DNA from 3 places in the Dorea acetigenes genome. Region 2 is predicted to be linked to each of the others. Evidence: a T-box and tRNA genes for the amino acid it is inferred to sense, from the RefSeq annotation. Region 2 holds a T-box; the other regions hold tRNA genes.

The links. A T-box is a leader RNA that pairs with one kind of tRNA and senses whether it is charged. The one in region 2 lies ahead of leuS (leucine--tRNA ligase), so its partner is inferred to be a tRNA-Leu.
Region 1: it has a tRNA-Leu gene. The T-box ahead of leuS (leucine--tRNA ligase) is inferred to sense a tRNA for this amino acid. The anticodon was not compared.
Region 3: it has a tRNA-Leu gene. The T-box ahead of leuS (leucine--tRNA ligase) is inferred to sense a tRNA for this amino acid. The anticodon was not compared.

The regions. Positions count from the first base shown of each region.
Region 1 is NZ_JAOQJU010000007.1:45,420-51,528, forward strand. It holds gene OCV99_RS07910 (MATE family efflux transporter) at 32-1,393, shown strand; tRNA gene OCV99_RS07915 (tRNA-Leu) at 1,649-1,733, opposite strand; tRNA gene OCV99_RS07920 (tRNA-Leu) at 1,788-1,872, opposite strand; gene rplT (50S ribosomal protein L20) at 1,983-2,339, opposite strand; gene rpmI (50S ribosomal protein L35) at 2,371-2,568, opposite strand; gene infC (translation initiation factor IF-3) at 2,602-3,096, opposite strand; gene OCV99_RS07940 (sodium-dependent transporter) at 3,470-4,825, shown strand; gene OCV99_RS07945 (B3/B4 domain-containing protein) at 4,903-5,571, opposite strand; gene OCV99_RS07950 (DegV family protein) at 5,578-6,109, opposite strand, start outside.
Region 2 is NZ_JAOQJU010000035.1:22,375-28,483, reverse strand. It holds gene OCV99_RS16470 (MGMT family protein) at 1-451, opposite strand, end outside; gene OCV99_RS18310 (hypothetical protein) at 556-651, opposite strand; gene leuS (leucine--tRNA ligase) at 896-3,328, opposite strand; T-box leader at 3,392-3,769, opposite strand; gene OCV99_RS16455 (hypothetical protein) at 3,924-4,346, shown strand; gene OCV99_RS16450 (AEC family transporter) at 4,419-5,351, opposite strand; gene OCV99_RS16445 (CvpA family protein) at 5,371-6,109, opposite strand, start outside.
Region 3 is NZ_JAOQJU010000006.1:89,337-95,445, reverse strand. It holds gene OCV99_RS07645 (CotH kinase family protein) at 1-1,896, shown strand, start outside; gene OCV99_RS07640 (ATP-binding protein) at 2,065-3,249, shown strand; tRNA gene OCV99_RS07635 (tRNA-Leu) at 3,436-3,518, opposite strand; gene sdaAB (L-serine ammonia-lyase, iron-sulfur-dependent subunit beta) at 3,658-4,329, shown strand; gene sdaAA (L-serine ammonia-lyase, iron-sulfur-dependent, subunit alpha) at 4,373-5,245, shown strand; gene OCV99_RS07620 (beta-ketoacyl-ACP synthase III) at 5,389-6,109, shown strand, end outside.

The DNA of each region.
Region 1 (6,109 bases), on a different contig from region 2:
ATAATTATAGAAGAGAAAGGAGTGGGATGTCATGACAAAGGAGAAAAACGGAAAGAACCAGATTACGGAGGGAATTATCTGGAAACAATTACTGCTGTTCTTTTTTCCGATTGTAATCGGGACCTTATTTCAACAGTTATATAATACTGCAGACGCCGTCATTGTAGGGCGATTTGTCGGAAAAGAAGCGCTGGCAAGCGTAGGTGGCTCCGCTTCTGTCATCACCTATCAGGTCTTTTCCTTTTTTACAGGCCTATCTTCCGGAGCCACCGTAATTATCTCACAGTTCTTCGGAGCAAAGGATTACATGAACCTGCACAGAAGCCTCCATACTGCCTATGCATTTTCGATCATCGTAAGCATTCTAATCAGCATCGTCGGCTGGTTTGCGACGCCATGGCTGCTGGCTGTCACCAAAACACCGGAAGCTATTATGGGGGACTCTGTCCTCTACCTGCGCATCTATTTTCTGGGAATCATTGCCACTTTGGTCTATAACATGGGTTCCAGTATCATGCGTGCCATCGGAGACTCCAAAAGACCGCTTTATTACCTGATGTTCTGCTGTTTTCTGAACATCGCGCTGGACATCCTTTTGGTTATCGTTTTCAAAATGGGAATCGCCGGGGCAGCAATCGCTACCGTCATATCCCAGGCAGTCAGCGCCGTGCTTGTCACCAGGACGCTGATGTTTTCCTACGAAGATATCCAGCTGCAGATACGCCGGATACGGCTTTATCTGCCCATATTAAAATCAGAACTGCGCATCGGCCTTCCAAGCAGTCTCCAAGCGTGCATGTACGGTCTTACCAATATTATTATACAGACCGCCATCAACAGCTTCGGGACAGATACCGCTGCGGCGTGGGCGGCATTCGGAAAAATGGATATGATATTCTGGGCAGTCAGCGGCGCGTTCGGAATCGCCATTACCACTTTCACCGGTCAGAATTACGGCGCCGGGAAAATGAACCGGGTATATCAGAGCGTGCGCACCTGCCTGGGAATGTCACTTGCAATCTGCGGCTCCATCCTGGTCTTCCTGATGCTTTTTGCAAAACCTTTATTTTATCTGTTTACAGATGACCCAAATGTCATATCCATCGGAACTTATATGCTGCTGCATATCGTCCCAAGTTATGCCATCTTCATCTTTGTAGAAATCCTCTCAGGAGCACTGCGCGGAATAGGCGATGTACTGATACCAACTCTGATTACCCTGGGCGGCGTCTGCGGCGTCCGTCTCCCTTGGATCCTGATTATGGTTCCTATCCGTCAAGAGCTGTCTACCATCCTTATCAGCTACCCTCTCGCCTGGGGCGCCACCATACTGCTTCTGGCACCATACTATTTCTACAGGAAAGCACACAATGCAGACAATTACTCGCGATAAATTGCATGAATATTTAGATAATTTATATTTTCAAAAAAAATATTTCAAAATCTTCTTGACATTTTCTATTCAATAACTTAAAATAGGGATAACAAAAGAAGAGAAAACTTCAAAAAACAGGAGGTCGGTCCAATGAAATAGAGGGACTTATCTAAAATTCAATAGAAAGCGAGGTTATATAGTGAAACTTCTGGAATTTCATTAAAAGAGCTATTCGATTTATAAAATAAAATCGAATAGCTCTCTTTCTGTCAATGCGGAAGATGGGACTTGAACCCACACAAGCGCAATGCTTACAAGATCCTTAGTCTTGCTCGTCTGCCAGTTCCGACACTTCCGCCTATCAATATGTAATTAAGTATATAAGAGGACTGCTCTGCGCAATCCTCCTGAATGCGGAAGATGGGACTTGAACCCACACGATCGCATTGATCACAAGATCCTTAGTCTTGCTCGTCTGCCAGTTCCGACACTTCCGCTTGACTTAACGTCCGTCTAATAGATTACTACATTGGTTCATAAATGTCAATACCAAATTTCAAAAACCTCCGCCTCCCGCCGGGAGACGGAAGTTTCTGTTTTCTATAAATTAAGCGAGCGCTGACTTTGCAACTTCTGCAAGTGTTGCAAATCCTGCAGCATCATTTACCGCCATCTCTGCCAGCATCTTTCTGTTCACATCCACATTCGCCAACTTTAAGCCATGCATGAACTTGCTGTATGACAGTCCGTTCAATCTTGCTGCCGCATTAATACGTGCAATCCAGAGCTGACGCATCTGACGTTTACGCTGTTTTCTTCCTGCATAAGAAGATGTAAGCGCTCTCATTACAGACTGTTTTGCAACTCTGTACTGTTTGGAACGTGCTCCCCTATATCCTTTTGCCAATTTTAAAGTTCTGTTATGTTTTTTCTTAGCGTTCAATCCGCCTTTGATTCTTGCCATGTCTTATTCCTCCTTCAATATCTGTCTTATCTTAGAGATATGGTAATACTTTCTTCATATTCTTTACGTTAGTAGCATCTGCAATAGTTGCCTTTCTGAGATTTCTTTTTCTCTTTGTAGACTTCTTTGTTAAGATATGGCTCTTGTAAGCTTTATTTCTTTTTAACTTTCCTGTACCTGTTTTTTTGAAGCGCTTTGCAGCAGCTCTATTTGTCTTAATTTTTGGCATGATATATTCCTCCTTGATAATGTGTGTTTATTTTTAACGTTTTACAGTTAAAACCATGCTCATATTTCTTCCTTCGAGTTTGGCTGGCTTCTCCACCACAGCCACATCCTCCAGCATCTTGGCAAAATCATCCAAAATATGTCTGCTCTGCTGTACGTGTGCCATTTCTCTCCCGCGGAATCGCAACGTGACTTTTACTTTATTTCCCTTCCCAATGAACTTCTTCGCACTATTCACCTTTGTATTCAAATCATTGGTGTCGATATTGGGTGAAAGACGCACTTCCTTAACCTCGACCGTCTTTTGCTTTTTCTTGGCCTCTTTTTCTTTTCTTGTCAGCTCATACTTATACTTACCGTAATCAATAATCTTGCATACCGGCGGTTGAGCCTTCGGAGCAATCTTCACAAGGTCTAAATCTGCTTCATGCGCAAGTTTCATCGCATCCTTCGCAGACATAATGCCAAGCTGCTCTCCTTCTTCGCTGATTACGCGTACTTCTCTGTCTCTGATTTGCTCGTTAATCATTAAATCGCTAATTGTAGTGCACCTCCATCATAAAATAAAACATAAAATGTAAGCAGTACTCTTTCCTTACATAAAAAATAAGTGAACAGCTTCCGACTATCCACTTTCAACTCTGCATAAAATACAAGAGAGACTTATACAATCTCTTTTTTCATGCCGCTTTATCAAACCGCCAGATGCCCGATTGCACTGAGGTGAGAGTGGATACTCTACTTTATTTTCCGCTTCACGCAGTTAATAATCTAACACATTATTTTTTCATTGTCAACCTTTTTTCTATTGCGAAATCCGACTTTTTTCTATATAATGGTTTTTACACACTGTCATTAAAATATAAGAAATGAGAGAATGATTTTGAGGAGGTTTTTATTCAATGAACGAAAGAAGCAATTTTTCTAGCAAGCTGGGATTTGTACTGGCCGCTGCCGGTTCTGCAGTCGGTCTGGGGAATATCTGGCGTTTCCCGTATCTGGCGGCTCAGTATGGAGGCGGTACGTTTCTCTTAATATACTTAATCCTGGCTGTCACCTTCGGCTTCGCCCTTATGATTGGTGAAGTTGCCTTGGGACGCAAAACCGGATTAAGCGCTATCGGTGCTTTTAGATCCTTGGATTCCCGTTTCGGATTCCTTGGAATCCTGGCATCCATTGTACCGATTATCATCTTCCCTTACTATTCTGTAATCGGAGGCTGGGTTGTTAAGTACTTTGCCGTCTTCATCAGCGGAGGCTCTTCTGTTGCTGCGCAAGATACCTATTTTTCAGATTTTATCGGCGGAACCTTTGAACCGCTCGGATGGTTTTTTCTCTTTATAGGCATTACCGCTTTCGTTGTACTCTGCGGCGTACAGAAGGGTATTGAAAAAGTAAGCAAGTTCATGATGCCTGTATTGGTTGTCCTTACGGTTGTCATCTCTATCTACAGCCTGACTCTGGACGGCGCTATGGAAGGTCTTGCCTACTATATTATGCCTCATATGGCAGATGTATCCGTAAAAACAATCCTTGCCGCCATGGGACAGTTATTTTACTCCATGTCACTGGCGATGGGTATTATGGTTACTTATGGTTCCTATATGAAAAAAAACGACCATCTGGAAAGTTCAGTAAGGCAGATTGAAATATTTGATACAGGAATTGCTTTCCTCGCAGGTCTGATGATTATCCCCGCTGTGTTCGCCTTCTCCGGCGGAGACCGTTCTGCGCTCAGTGCAGGTCCGGGACTGATGTTCATCACACTTCCAAAGGTATTCGCAAGCATGAAGTTTGGCGGTTTTATCGGAACCATTTTCTTCATCCTGGTATTTTTTGCGGCGCTGACATCCGCAATTTCTCTGATGGAAACCATCGTATCTATTTTCTGCGATAAGTTTCACTGGGGACGTAAACCGACCTGTATTTTTGTTTTAATTCTCTCCATACTGCTGGGGATTCCGTCTTCTCTCGGATTCGGACCTTTAAGCTTCATCAGTTGGATGGGCATGTCCGTCCTGGATATTATGGACTTTGTAAGCAACAGCATCCTGATGCCGATCGTTGCACTGTTCACCTGTATCTTTATCGGATTCATCATTAAACCGAAAGCTATTGCCGATGAAGTAAAGGTGACAGACGGGACATTCAAAGGGGAGAAGCTGTTTACCGTTATGATTAAATGGATTGCCCCCATCTTCCTGATTATGATTCTGGTAAGTTCTATTGCCAATGCACTTGGAATTTTCAAGCTTTAGAAATATGCAATGCTGAAAAGAGCTGTCGGTATTTTCCGGCAGCTCCTTCCTATTCTTCAAAACCTTTTGAATTTTTCTTATTCTACAATCCAGCTTTCGACTTCCTCAGCCCCCGCATATTTTTCCAGATACCGTTTTCCGTACTCCAATGCTCTTTCCAAGTCCTGATTGTCCGAAAAAGAATAGATCAGCGTCAAAACTTCCTTTGCGTCTTCCGTAATCATCGCGCGCTCCGAATCACTGGTAGAACTTCCAATTGCTCCTGCCTTGTCAGCCAATACAGGAAGCGCTTCAATATTGATCTCTTCTTTCCCAATTCCCTTATAAGTCTCTCCGGGCCGTCCAACACGGAATACCAGTGTATCATCTATACGAGCTGTGTCATAAGATCCGACTGAGAAGCCGGATTCAATGGATATGAGATTATTCACATCCACCACTGTATTGACCTCATACAGACCTTTTCCCTGTCCGATTCTTCGAATTAAAGCTTCCGAAGATACCCGGTACCTGCTGGGATCCTTCCCGAATGCCTTATACGCGGCACGAGATTCTTTCACGTTCGGTATCTCATTAACACCATAATCAAAAATAGCATCCTTCGTTTTCTTAAAAACATCCTTCTTCAGGTAGTTCCACATATCCGGATTCTTCTTTTCTACCTTCACCTTATACTGCAGACAGCCGACCCTGGTCGCCGCCCATTTCTCTTTCATCTCTCTGTCAATCGTTAAGTCCTTCTTCACTGTCCGTTACCTCGCATTTCCCATACAAAATACTGCCACAACGCCCGGACCGGTATGACTTCCGATTACGGTTCCGATATTATGGATCAGAATGTTGTCAATTCCCATCTTTTCCCGGACCAATCCTGCCACATATTCTGCATCCTCAATACAATCACCGTGCGTAATCATAATAATGTCATTCTCCCAGCCCTTTGACTGCTCTACTGCCATATCCACAATCCGGTGCAGAGACTTTTTACGTCCTCTCTCCTTACCGATTACCTGCAGCTTTCCTTCATTATCCATATGGATAATGGGCTTAATCTTCACCATAGTTCCAAGAACTGCCGTTGCCTTCGACACGCGTCCGCCTCTGTGCAGATGATTCAGATCATCCACCGTCACATCATGGCAGATATGAAGCTTATTCTCTTCTGCCCATGCCGCAGCCTCATCAATGGTCTTCCCTTCCTTCTTAAGCTGCAGTACTTTATAAAGAAGTAATCCTTCTCCCAGGCAGGCACAAAGTGTATCTATCACTATAACCTTCGCCTCC
Region 2 (6,109 bases):
AGTCTTTTACAAAATACTTGATATTTTTACGTCCTTTTTGAATAATGGTATGCCCTTCTGATTCCAGCTTTTCTTTCTGCATTTCAGCACCACCGGGATATTTGGCGTTTAACTCTCCATTTGCTTTCAGTGTTCTCCAGTAAGGCGTTTCATCATTAGAACGCTGATAACTTGCCCATGCCACAATAGAAACAAAAATTCCTGCTGTAATAGGTTCTGTAAAATCTGCACCACTCAATTTTGCAAAATATTCTCGGAGCTTTCCAATAGTAATTACCTTACCATACGGAACTTGTTTCATTACTTTGTCGTAGTTGATTGGCGGGGCAAAGAACATCTTACTTCCACCATATTTTTCAATGCTTTTTGGGTCTGTAATAATCTGAAACTTTGGCATATCCTTCTTGTCACGCAACATAGCATTAAAATCCTTTTTATCTTCATTAGCCATATTTGCCACCTCCTGCTTTAAGGATAAGCAATTTATCAATTCTATGCAATGAGACAGTTTAAAAAACTCAATAACTTTATTCTGTTGTGAGGTTTTCAGTTCAGCTACTTCTTCTTTTCTTCTGAAACATGCGTGTATAAATCAGTTGTCATTGCCAACGTGGAATGACCTAAGAGTTTCTGTACTACCTGTTGGTTCACTCCATTTTCATACTTACAATATTTCCAAGCACTTTATCACTTTCAACACTTCATAAGCCATGCACTCAAGCTCACGAACAAGTTCGCTCGCTTGTCGGGCGTCGCCCTTTCTCCTCCTACGGCAGTGCTCACAACCTCGCGAACAAGTTCGCTCAGTTGTCGGGCATACGCCCTATGAATAACAAAAAAGACGTCCTTATTCTTGCAAGCAAGATAAGTCCGTCTTTTCCGTTATTCGCACTGCCTATTTTTGCACAATATTTATGATTCTGCCGGGTACGTAGATTTCTTTTACGATGGTTCCGGTGAGTTTGTCGGCTACGGCTGCTTTTCCTGCCGCTAATGCATCTTCTTTTGAGACATCTGCCGCAAGAGCCACAACTGCTCTTGTTTTTCCATTAATCTGTACGGCAATCTCGATTTCATCGTCTTTCATGGCTTCTTCGTCGTAAGCTGGCCATCCTGCCGCAAAGACTGTCTCATTATGTCCTAACTGTTCCCAGATTTCTTCTGCAATATGCGGGGCAAACGGTGCCAGGAGAACTGCCATACTACCCAGTGTCTCGGTGTCAATTCCGCCTGCTTTTTTAGAAATTTCAACCAGTTTATTGGTGTGCTCCATAAAACCGGAAATAACTGTATTCAGGCTGAAGTTCTCCAGACGTGTTGTAACGTCATAAATCAGTTTATTTCGTTCCTTAATCATTTCTTTTGTGGCTTCGATGTTCTTGTCTTTGCTATCCATCACAAGCCCCCATACTTTTTTCAGGAATCGGGATACACCATCAATTCCACGGTCGTCCCACTCTGCATCTAATTCCGGCGGTCCTACGAAAAGCTCATACATTCTCAGAGAGTCACATCCGTAATCTCTTACCAGATCATCCGGAGATACTACATTTCCTTTAGACTTGCTCATCTTAATTCCGTTCTTACCGGTAATCATTCCCTGGTTAAATAATTTATGGAATGGCTCATCAAAATCTACTACACCGATGTCATACAAAAACTTGGTGTAGAAGCGAGAATACAGAAGGTGCAGTACCGCATGTTCCACACCACCGATATACATATCTACCGGAAGCATCTCGTCCGCCTTTTCTCTGGATACCAATTCTTTATCATTATGATTATCTACATAGCGCAGGAAATACCAGGAGGAACCCGCCCACTGCGGCATAGTATTCGTCTCACGTTTTGCCGGTTTCCCGCATACCGGGCACTTACAGTTCACCCATTCTTCGATTCCGGCAAGCGGCGATTCTCCGGTTCCTGTCGGCTCATAGGATTCTACATCCGGCAGCCTGAGTGGTAATTCTTCTTCCGGTACAGGCACTGCACCGCAATCCGGGCAATGTACAATCGGAATCGGCTCTCCCCAATAACGCTGACGGGAAAATACCCAGTCACGCAGCTTATAATTTACGGTTGCACGGCCAATTCCTCTTTCTTCTATAATATGAGGCGCTTCTTTTTTAAGAACAGCAGATTCCATCCCGTTCCATTCACCAGAGTTAATCATCGTTCCATTTGCCTCTGTATAGGCCTCTGTCATATTTTCAATTTCTTTACCATCCTTCGCTATAACCTGGATGATTGGGATTTTGAATTTTGTGGCAAATTCAAAGTCACGATCATCGTGCGCAGGCACACACATAATCGCGCCTGTACCATAATCAGCCAGTACATAGTCTGATAACCAGATTGGAGTTTTTTCTCCATTTAAAGGATTGATTGCATAACTTCCGGTAAATACACCCGTCTTTTCCTTATCCTGCATACGGTCTACATTGGATTTCATAGATGCTTCGTAAATATATTTTTCTACAGCGTCTTTTGTCTCCGGTGTTGCAAGACTTGCCGCTAAAGCATGTTCCGGCGCCAGCACCATAAAGGTCGCTCCATATAAGGTATCCGGCCTTGTCGTATATACCGTAATCTTCTCGTCCCTTCCCTCTACCGGGAAATCAACCTCTGCACCGTAGGATTTACCAATCCAATCCGCCTGCATCTTCTTAACCTTCTCCGGCCAATCAAGCTTGTCAAGATCATTTAAGAGACGTTCTGCATATGCCGTAATCTTCAGCATCCACTGGCGGAGATTCTTCTTGGTAACCTCTGTCCCACAGCGCTCACATTTTCCGTTCACAACCTCTTCATTTGCAAGACCTGTCTTACAGGATGGGCACCAGTTAATCGGAAATTCCTTCTCATAAGCAAGACCTTCCTTGAACATCTTCACAAAAATCCACTGAGTCCATTTGTAGAATTCCGGATCGGTCGTATTTACTTCCATATCCCAGTCATATAATGCGGCAATTTCATTAATCTGGCGCTTAATATTTGCTACATTCTCTGCTGTAGACTTTGCCGGATGAACCCCCATCTTAATCGCATAGTTCTCAGCCGGAAGACCGAATGCATCCCAGCCCATGGGATGAACGATATAGTATCCCTGCAGCAATTTGTACCTGCTCCATACATCCGAAATAACATACCCTCTCCAGTGTCCTACGTGAAGGCCGTTTCCTGATGGATAGGGGAACATATCCAGACAATAGTACTTCTGCTTCTTATTTCCATCCTTATCTACCTTAGGATTCACCGGGTTCTTCTCCCAGTTCTCCCGCCATTTCTTCTCGATTGCTTTGTGATTATAGACAATCTTCTGTGCCATTTTTATAAATCCTCTCTTTCTGCCATAATGCATTCCTATGAAATAAAAGAGCCTTTCCATCCCGCAAGAGACGAAAAGGCTGTATTCCGTGGTACCACTCTTATTCGCCCGGATTCCGGCCGGACGCACTCATTACTTTCTATAACGGGAAACCCCGCCTCTGCCTATACTACTTGGCGAGGTCTTTTCGAGCCTAGTAGTAAGGCACAACCTGTTGGCTTAGCGAGGTCTTTCCGAGCTTAGCAACATGGTTGTCTCCTCTTTATCACTACTTGGCGAGGTTGTTTCGAACCTAGTAGGCTCCACACCCTCTTAACAATTCGCCTTATATTTCAGCAGAAGAACTCCAAGGCGAGTTGGGAGATTACGCTTACTGCCTTGCACCTTCCGGCAGCTCTCTGAAAACGATAGCCTCTTACTACTCCTCTTCTCAGTCTTTCTCCATATCTTAGACCATTATATGAAGAATGTTAAAATAAGTCAAGCGCATTTTTCACTCATTTTTTACTTTTCAGTTGTTTCTCTTAACAAATTCATGTATAATAAATGGTAAGAAAATACGTATGTTAAATACATAGAAAAAGGAGTGTTTCCCATGGTAAATTTATTGACAGGCCCAAAAGGCAGCGGCAAGACACAGCAGATGATTGAGTTGGCCAATCAGCAGGCGAAAGCTTGTAATGGAAACGTAGTATTTATTAAAAACAGTCACCGTGATACAAGAAGCGTAGCTTTTGACATTCGTGTCGTATGTATGGATGATTATCCGGTAATCACGAACATTGATGAATACATCTGCTTTTTATATGGTATGTACAGCGCAAACCACGATGTAGAATGTATATTTATCGATGGCCTTTTAAAACATGCCAATATTAATTTGGAGGATGTGCCGGAATTCGTAGAAAAATTAAAAAAGATTACTTCTCAGTGTGGAGTAGATTTTTATGTAAGTCTCAGCGCAAGTAAAGATGATCTGAAAGATGTTGACTTCACAGACTGTGCTCTTTTAAATTAAAAAATTACATATGGATATTCAAGGGGTAATCCGCATTGCAGGATTACCCCTTATTAATTTCCCCATCCGCCGCTACACCAGCTTTTCATACAGTAAGGTGATAAGCGGCATCGTGACAATGGAAAACAGAACAGACATGACGTTAATAACACTGGCATATTTTGCATCCTGCTCATAAATCTGCGCCAGCTGCGTAACCATAACTGCTGCAGGCGCGCTTGTGGCAAGCAGGACAATCAAAAGAATATATTCCGCTTCCTTATGCATACCGCTCATTCCGGTAAATACAAATATAAATACAGTAATCACCGGAAATGCAACCAGGCGCAGGAAGCAAATCAGATACGGCCTCTTCTGACAAAATACCCCCCGAAGGTCTACATCTGCAACCAACATACCTATCACCATCATACTAATCGGTCCGATTGCATCGCCAAAAGCGCTGATACAGCTTGCTACAGGAGCCGGAAGCCTTATCTGCAGTGCAAAAAGCAGAAGCCCGATTCCAATGGCAATGACATTGGGATTCCATAACATCTGCTTCATATCTGCCTTGCCTTTTCCGCAGATAACCGCCTGTCCATGCGTCCATATCAGCACGGTCTGGACAACAATAAATGCCGTCGTATAGAATACCCACTCCTGTCCCAGCACAGCGCTGACCAGGGGAATAATCAAGTAACCGGAATTTGAATACACGACAGATGCTTTCTCTATCCCATTCAGGCCAAGAGGCTTGCCAAGCAGTCTACCTCCGATAATCATCAATCCGTGCACCAACACTGATGCTGCAAACGCAAGCAGCAGTCCCTGCAGTTTTTCCGCTGTAAATGCAATCTGAAATGCGTCAATCACCACAAATGGTGAACAAATGTATACTACAACATTTGAAATGATTTTGCTGTCTTCTGTACGGAATTTCCCCGACTTTACTGCCACATAACCTACCAGCCCCATCAGAAACAGCGCTACAATCTGCTCTGCTAAAAGTATGCTCAATCCCATTTTCTCTCATTCCTGTTTTTTATTCTATGGACATAACCATATTTGCCCTTGTATCTTCTTTATATTCCAGCGTAATCTCCTGTCCCACTTCGTACTTAATGATATCAATATAATCCACCACAGATACATCAAATATCTCTTCCGATCCCTCAATCATCAGATAATAATGGGAATTGCCGTCAATGACTCCCTGGGCAATCTTCGTGATTTTCCCTGTAATGGTCTTCACTTCTCTGGTATCTTCCGCTTCCTGCTTTACGCCGTTGCTGAGAAGAAGGCTGAGATAGCTTTCCTCACATTGGCTGACGCTGTCCCCAATGGCAACAATCTGGTACTTCTGTACATTCACCATAGCATATTTCTTCACAAGTCCCGCATCATCCTTTAAAGCAATGAAGTATGTCGGTTCATCTGAAATATTAAGCAGCAGCGGAAAAGTTGCCTGATATTTTAAGTTCTGCACCTGCCCTTCTGCCGATGCCATAGCTGCCGCCTCGGTAGCTCCTTCTACCTTATAATACTTTGTCTCCATCGTCCGCTGATTTGCAAGTACGAATCCTACATTAGACTGATCTCCATTTACGGAAGTAACCCCTGTATACATCCATACATCATCATCCAGCGCCAGATAATTGTAGCCATCCGTAGTTTCCAGACAATCCCTCTGACCGAGGATACTATTGAAAAATCCATGTTTCAGCGTCCCATAATAATCAAATAACCGGACAAGCAAATCTGCAGAATATGCACGGTCAATC
Region 3 (6,109 bases), on a different contig from region 2:
ATGAAGTATTTTATTGAAAACCGTGTGGCATGGCTGGATAAGCAGTTTACGTCCGTAGAGAATCTGCTGAGTTCCTGGGGCCGTTACAAAGGGTCCAATGCACTTACTGTATCGGATATCCAGACATTAGAATCAGGCGAGACATCTATTACAGCAAGTGTTACCAATAATAATATTAAGAAAATTGCTTTCTATGTGAATGGTATCCGTGCGGGAGAAGCGGATGTTACAAATGGAAAGGCAGTTCTTGCGGTGGATGATACAGCATTCAGAAATGGTGAGAATGTCAATAATATGGTTCAGATTCGTGCGATGGATGCGTCCGGGAAATTCTTAACCAGCGGTTCCAGTGTTATGACGAACTATAAGATGTTCCAGAAGACTACGGAAACCGTAACAAAACTGACAGGAAAGGTTTCCGTCGAGGGAGATGCGGTTGTCGGTTCAGAATTAAAGGCGGTTGTGACGGATACGAATAATACGGGTACTCTTTCTTATCAGTGGTACGCGGATGGAAATGCAATTGAGGGCGCTGTAGAAGAAACTTATGTCCTGACAGACGGTGATGCAGGAAAGAAGATCAGCGTTGCGGTTGGAAGTTCTGTGGAAGATGGAACGATTGTGAGCGCAGAGACGGCGGCAGTGGAAGAGAAAGAGCCGGATGTGCCGCCGGTAACGAAGGATGCGTTGAAACAGGCAATCGAAAATACCGCAAAATTAGAGGCGGATGATTATACTGCCGATTCTTGGGAAGTATTCCAGGAGGCTTTGAATAAGGCAAAAGAAATCCTGGGTAAAGAAGATGCAACGCAGGAAGAGGTGGACAATGCAAAGACTACATTGGAAGAGGCGCAGAATGGGCTGAAAGAAAAGCCGGATGTGCCGCTGGTAACGAAAGATGCGTTGAAACAGGCAATCGAAAACACCGCAAAATTAGAGGCGGATGATTATACTGCTGATTCCTGGGAAGCATTCCAGGAGGCTTTAAATAAGGCGCAGGTAATCATGGATAAAGAAGATGCAACGCAGGAAGAGGTAGACAGTGCAAAGACTGCATTGGAAGAGGCACAGAATGGGCTGAAAGAAAAGCCGGTGACACCGCCGGATGACCCGGTTATTACCGTTGACAAGACGAAGCTGGAAGCAGTGATTCAGGAAGCAGAGAAGCTGAAGGAATCTGACTATACAGAAGCTTCCTGGCAGGTATTCCAGGAGGCTCTGCAAGATGCGAAATCTGTGAATGAAGAAAAAGAGCCGAAGCAGGAAGATGTGGATCGGGCGGCAAAGGAGCTGACAGAGGCAATGGAAGCGCTTGTGCCTGTTGGAAAACTGCCCTACATAGATGTTGCAGATACCGATTGGTTCTACAAGGAAGTGGCTTACAACTATTATGCAGGAACTATGACAGGTATAGATGGCACCCATTTCGATCCATACACAACGCTGGTACGTGCGCAGTTTGCAACCATTCTTCACAGAATTGAAGGAACGCCGAAGGTAACGTATACGAACAGATTCCCGGATGTACCGGATGAGCAATTTTATTCAGATGCAGTTTTATGGGCGGCTGAGGCAAAGGTTGTTACAGGTTATACAGACTCCGGTTATTTTGGAACAAACGATCCGATTACCCGTGAGCAGATGGTAGTTATGATGTACCGCTATGCCGATTACAAGGGATACGATACGTCAAAGACTGCAGAAATCAGCAGATTTACAGATGCCGGTACGGTAAGTGAATTTGCAGAAGAAGCCATGAAGTGGGCGGTTGAGAATGAGATTATCTCCGGTAAGAAGAATGACAATGGATCCTACCGCCTGGATCCGCAGGGAAGCACAAGCCGTGCAGAGTGCGCAATCATTATTCAGAGATTCATGGAAAAATTTGAAAAATAAAATAGAAATGTTTTGTTAGATTCACGAGGGCGCTGTCGGGAAATAGGCAGCCCCTTTTTAAATCTATATAAGTCTAGTGGATTTTATAACGAAAATTGACGGAAATGAACGTAAAATGATTGACAATAACGTAAGCTCATGCAATAATATAGTTGGAGGTGGTATTACATGTTCAAAGTGAATCCATACCGACCGGGAGCGGGATTAATGCCGACATATCTTGCTGGCCGTGACGAGGATATAGATAATATTGAGCAAATGTTCATTGCACTAACAATGAATGTTCCAACACAATCTGTTATTTTTAGTGGATTAAGAGGCGTAGGCAAAACGGTTCTTATCAATAAATTACAGAAGATAGCAGAGGATAAGGATATATTTTGTAAACACATAGAAGTAGAAGAACGGAATGATTTCATTTCACAAATTGCAACTTGTTCACAAGCTTTTTTAAGAAAGGTAAGTGCAAAAGAAAAATTTAAGAATTTAATACAGAAACCATTAGATGCAATAAAAGCTTTAGTAGTGTCTTTTGATCCAAATGATAATACTTTTTCGCTATCTTTGCAAGAAAGGGAATTGTATAAATCTACGAATCTAACACAAAGTTTAACAGAAGTGTTCACGACAATTGGAGAAACAGCTTATAAATCAGAGATACCTATATGCTTTTTTATTGATGAAATCCAGTATATGAAAGCAACAGAATTAGGTTCCTTGATTGCCGCATTACATCGCACGAATCAATTAGGATATCCAGTAATGATTATAGGTGCTGGTTTACCTAAGATATACAAAATGTTATCAGATGAAAAATCATATTCAGAAAGACTTTTCTTATATAAAGAAATTGGTTCATTGACAGGAGAACAGTCTCGAAAAGCTATTGAAGAACCTGCAAAAAAATTTGGAATATCATACACAGATGAAGCAATAACTGAAATCATAAATATAACAAAAGGTTATCCATTTTTTATTCAACAATTATGCCAAATCGTGTATAAAGAAACTAATAAAAATATAATAGAGATTGATGACATCAAAAATATTATAGAAATGTTCTTTAATACTCTTGATACTGGATTTTTTAAAGTTAGATATGAGAGATGTTCAGATGGAGATAAAAAATTTATATTCGCAATGGTAAAATGCGATGAACTGCCGTGTACGATTTCAAATATAGCAGGGCAATTAAAAAAGAAAGTAAAAACTATTTCTCCAACTAGAGCGCAGTTAATAAATAAGGGTATTATATACCCGGTTAGGCACTCAGAATTGGATTTTACAGTACCGGAATTTAGCGGATTTGTTCAAAGATCGGACGAATATAAACAATGGTGTAAAGAAAAATAAATAAGTAACAAATACAAAGCATTTGGAGAATAAATATCCAGGTGCTTAATTTTTTACAGAAAAGCAAACTCAGGCGGTCAAGCAAACAGGTTGCATAAGAATTGTAATCACCTGTGATGGTACTTAAAGATGAGATAAAAGAAAAAGAACCCTTGAAAATCAAGGATTCCTTTACCTTATCAACCATGCGGAGAAAGGGACTTGAACCCTCACAGTGTTGCCACCACTAGAACCTGAATCTAGCGCGTCTGCCATTCCGCCATCTCCGCTGACAAAAGCTATTCTATCACAGTTTTTCCAATAAGGCAAATACTTTTTTTGAATTTGTGAAAAAATATTTGTAATGCCTGCGAATCCCCAGTATAATGAAGCTAGTATTAAATGTACGAAAGGTAAGAGGGACGTCATATGGGAAGTATTTTTGACATTTTAGGGCCAATTATGGTGGGACCATCCAGCTCACATACGGCAGGGGCTGTAAAGATTGGTCTGGTTGCCAGGCAGCTTTTGGGAAAACAGCCGAAAAAGGCGGAAATCTATTTGTCAGGTTCTTTTGCGGCAACGGGGGAAGGGCATGGAACAGACAAGGCGATTGTGGCCGGGCTCCTGGGGATGAAACCGGACGATATGAGAATTCCGGACAGTTATGAAGTTGCGAAGGAAGCCGGGATGGAATTTACAATGGGGAAGAAGGAGATTCGGGGCGCGCATCCCAATACAGCGCTGATGATGCTGGAGGCAGACGGGGCGGCGCCGCTTAAGATTCAGGCATATTCCGTTGGAGGCGGAAGGATCAGGGTGAGTATGCTGGATGACATGGCGGTGAATTTCAGTGCGGAAATCAATACTCTGATTGTTCATAATGTGGATCAGCCGGGATGTGTGGCGGATGTGGCGAATGTTCTTAGCAGAAAGAAGATTAATATTGCAACCATGCAGTTGTTCCGTGATAAGAGGGGCGGTTTTGCGGTGATGGTAGTGGAGACGGATCAGATTATATCAGAGCAGGCGCTTGACTGGCTGCGGGGGATGGAAGGAATTAAGAAAGTGACCTTCCTGAATGTGTCGGGCATGGTGTAAGAAAGTGTTCTTGAGAAAAGATTACAGGAGGAAATGAAAGCGTATGTCATATCGATCAATAGAGGCGGTAGAGAAAAAGTGTGAAAAGGATGGCATTGATTTTTGGAAGGCGATTCAGCTTGAAGATTGTGATGAACAGGGGATTACAGAAGAAGCATCCTGGAAGATGATGCAGAAAATGTGGTATGCGATGCGGGATGCGGTGGATGCATATGAGCCGGAACTGGTATCAAGAAGCGGGCTGGTAGGCAGAGAAGGCGGACTGATGGAAGCGTATCAGCAGGCAGGAGATACCTTGTGCGGAGATTTCGTGTCTAAGGTCATGACGGTAGCATTGAAGATGGGGTGCAATAATGCCTGTATGAAGCGGATTGTAGCGGCACCAACGGCAGGTGCGTGCGGAGTAATGCCTGCGGTGCTGGTGACTTATTACCGGGAGCATGAGGTGCCGGAGGAGAGAATGATTGAAGCAATGTATGTGGCTGCCGGAGTAGGGCAGGTGATTGCGAACCGTGCATTTCTGGCAGGCGCGGCGGGAGGATGCCAGGCGGAGATTGGTTCCGGTTCTGCTATGACGGCGGCGGCAATCTGTTACCTGAAAGGCAGCAGCATTCCGCAGATGGGACATGCGGCGGCGATGGCTCTTAAGAACCTGATGGGTCTGGTGTGCGATCCGGTAGCGGGGCTGGTTGAGGTTCCCTGTGTGAAAAGGAATGTAGGCGGGGCAGTCAATGCCCTTGCGGCGGCCGATATGGCGCTGGCAGGTATTAGCAGCCGGATTCCGGTGGACCAGGTCATTGACGCAATGCGGGAAGTCGGGGAGAAGATGGATGTAAGCCTTCGCGAGACAGGTGTTGGTGGCGTGGCAGGAAGCCCTGCCGGGCAAGAAGTTGCGGAGAGAATGATAAAAGCATAGAGGGTGTGAAAAAAAAGATTGCGCTAGGCGCAATCTTTTTTCTTGACAGAGACCTGATCATGATATATACTTTGAAAATCAAATAATTCTAATTACAAAATATTTTATATACAAAATAAATAAAGGGAAATGGAGAAGAAGAAATGACAGGTGTAATATGTGGAACTGGTTCGTGCGTGCCGGTTCATACATTGGACAATCATGACATTGCGAAGCTGGTGGATACCAGTGATGAGTGGATCCGGGAACGGACGGGGGTGGTGCGCCGCCATATTATTGAAAAGGAGACTACGGTATCTATGGCGGCAGAAGCAGGGAAAAGAGCGCTGGAGGATGCCCGGATCGGGGCGGACGAGGTGGATATGATTCTTGTTTCTACCATATCGTCGGATGTGGTCTTGCCCTGTGCGGCATGTGAGGTACAGCGGCTTCTCGGTGCAGAGAATGCGGTGGGCTTTGACTTGAATGCGGCATGCAGCGGTTTCGTATTTGCTTATCAGACGGCGCAGGCATATATTGCAAGTGGAATGTGCCGGACGGTTTTGCTTGTCGGAAGCGAGAGTCTTTCCAATCTTACAGACTGGCAGGACAGGGGAACCTGTATTTTATTTGGCGACGGAGCCGGAGCTGCGGTCGTGAGAGCTGTGGAAGGCAGAAGTTATAAGATAGCAGCCCATTCTGACGGTGGGAAGGGCGAAGCCCTGACCTGCAAGAGCCGGTTTGTGAAGGACTGGAAGAAAATCCCTGAGAAAGATACTTATATGAAGATGGACGGCAGGGCAGTATTTCAATTTGCAGTAAAAAGAGTTACGGAAGTCATCGGGGAAATCCTGCGCAAGAATGAAATGGAGATAGAGGAAATTG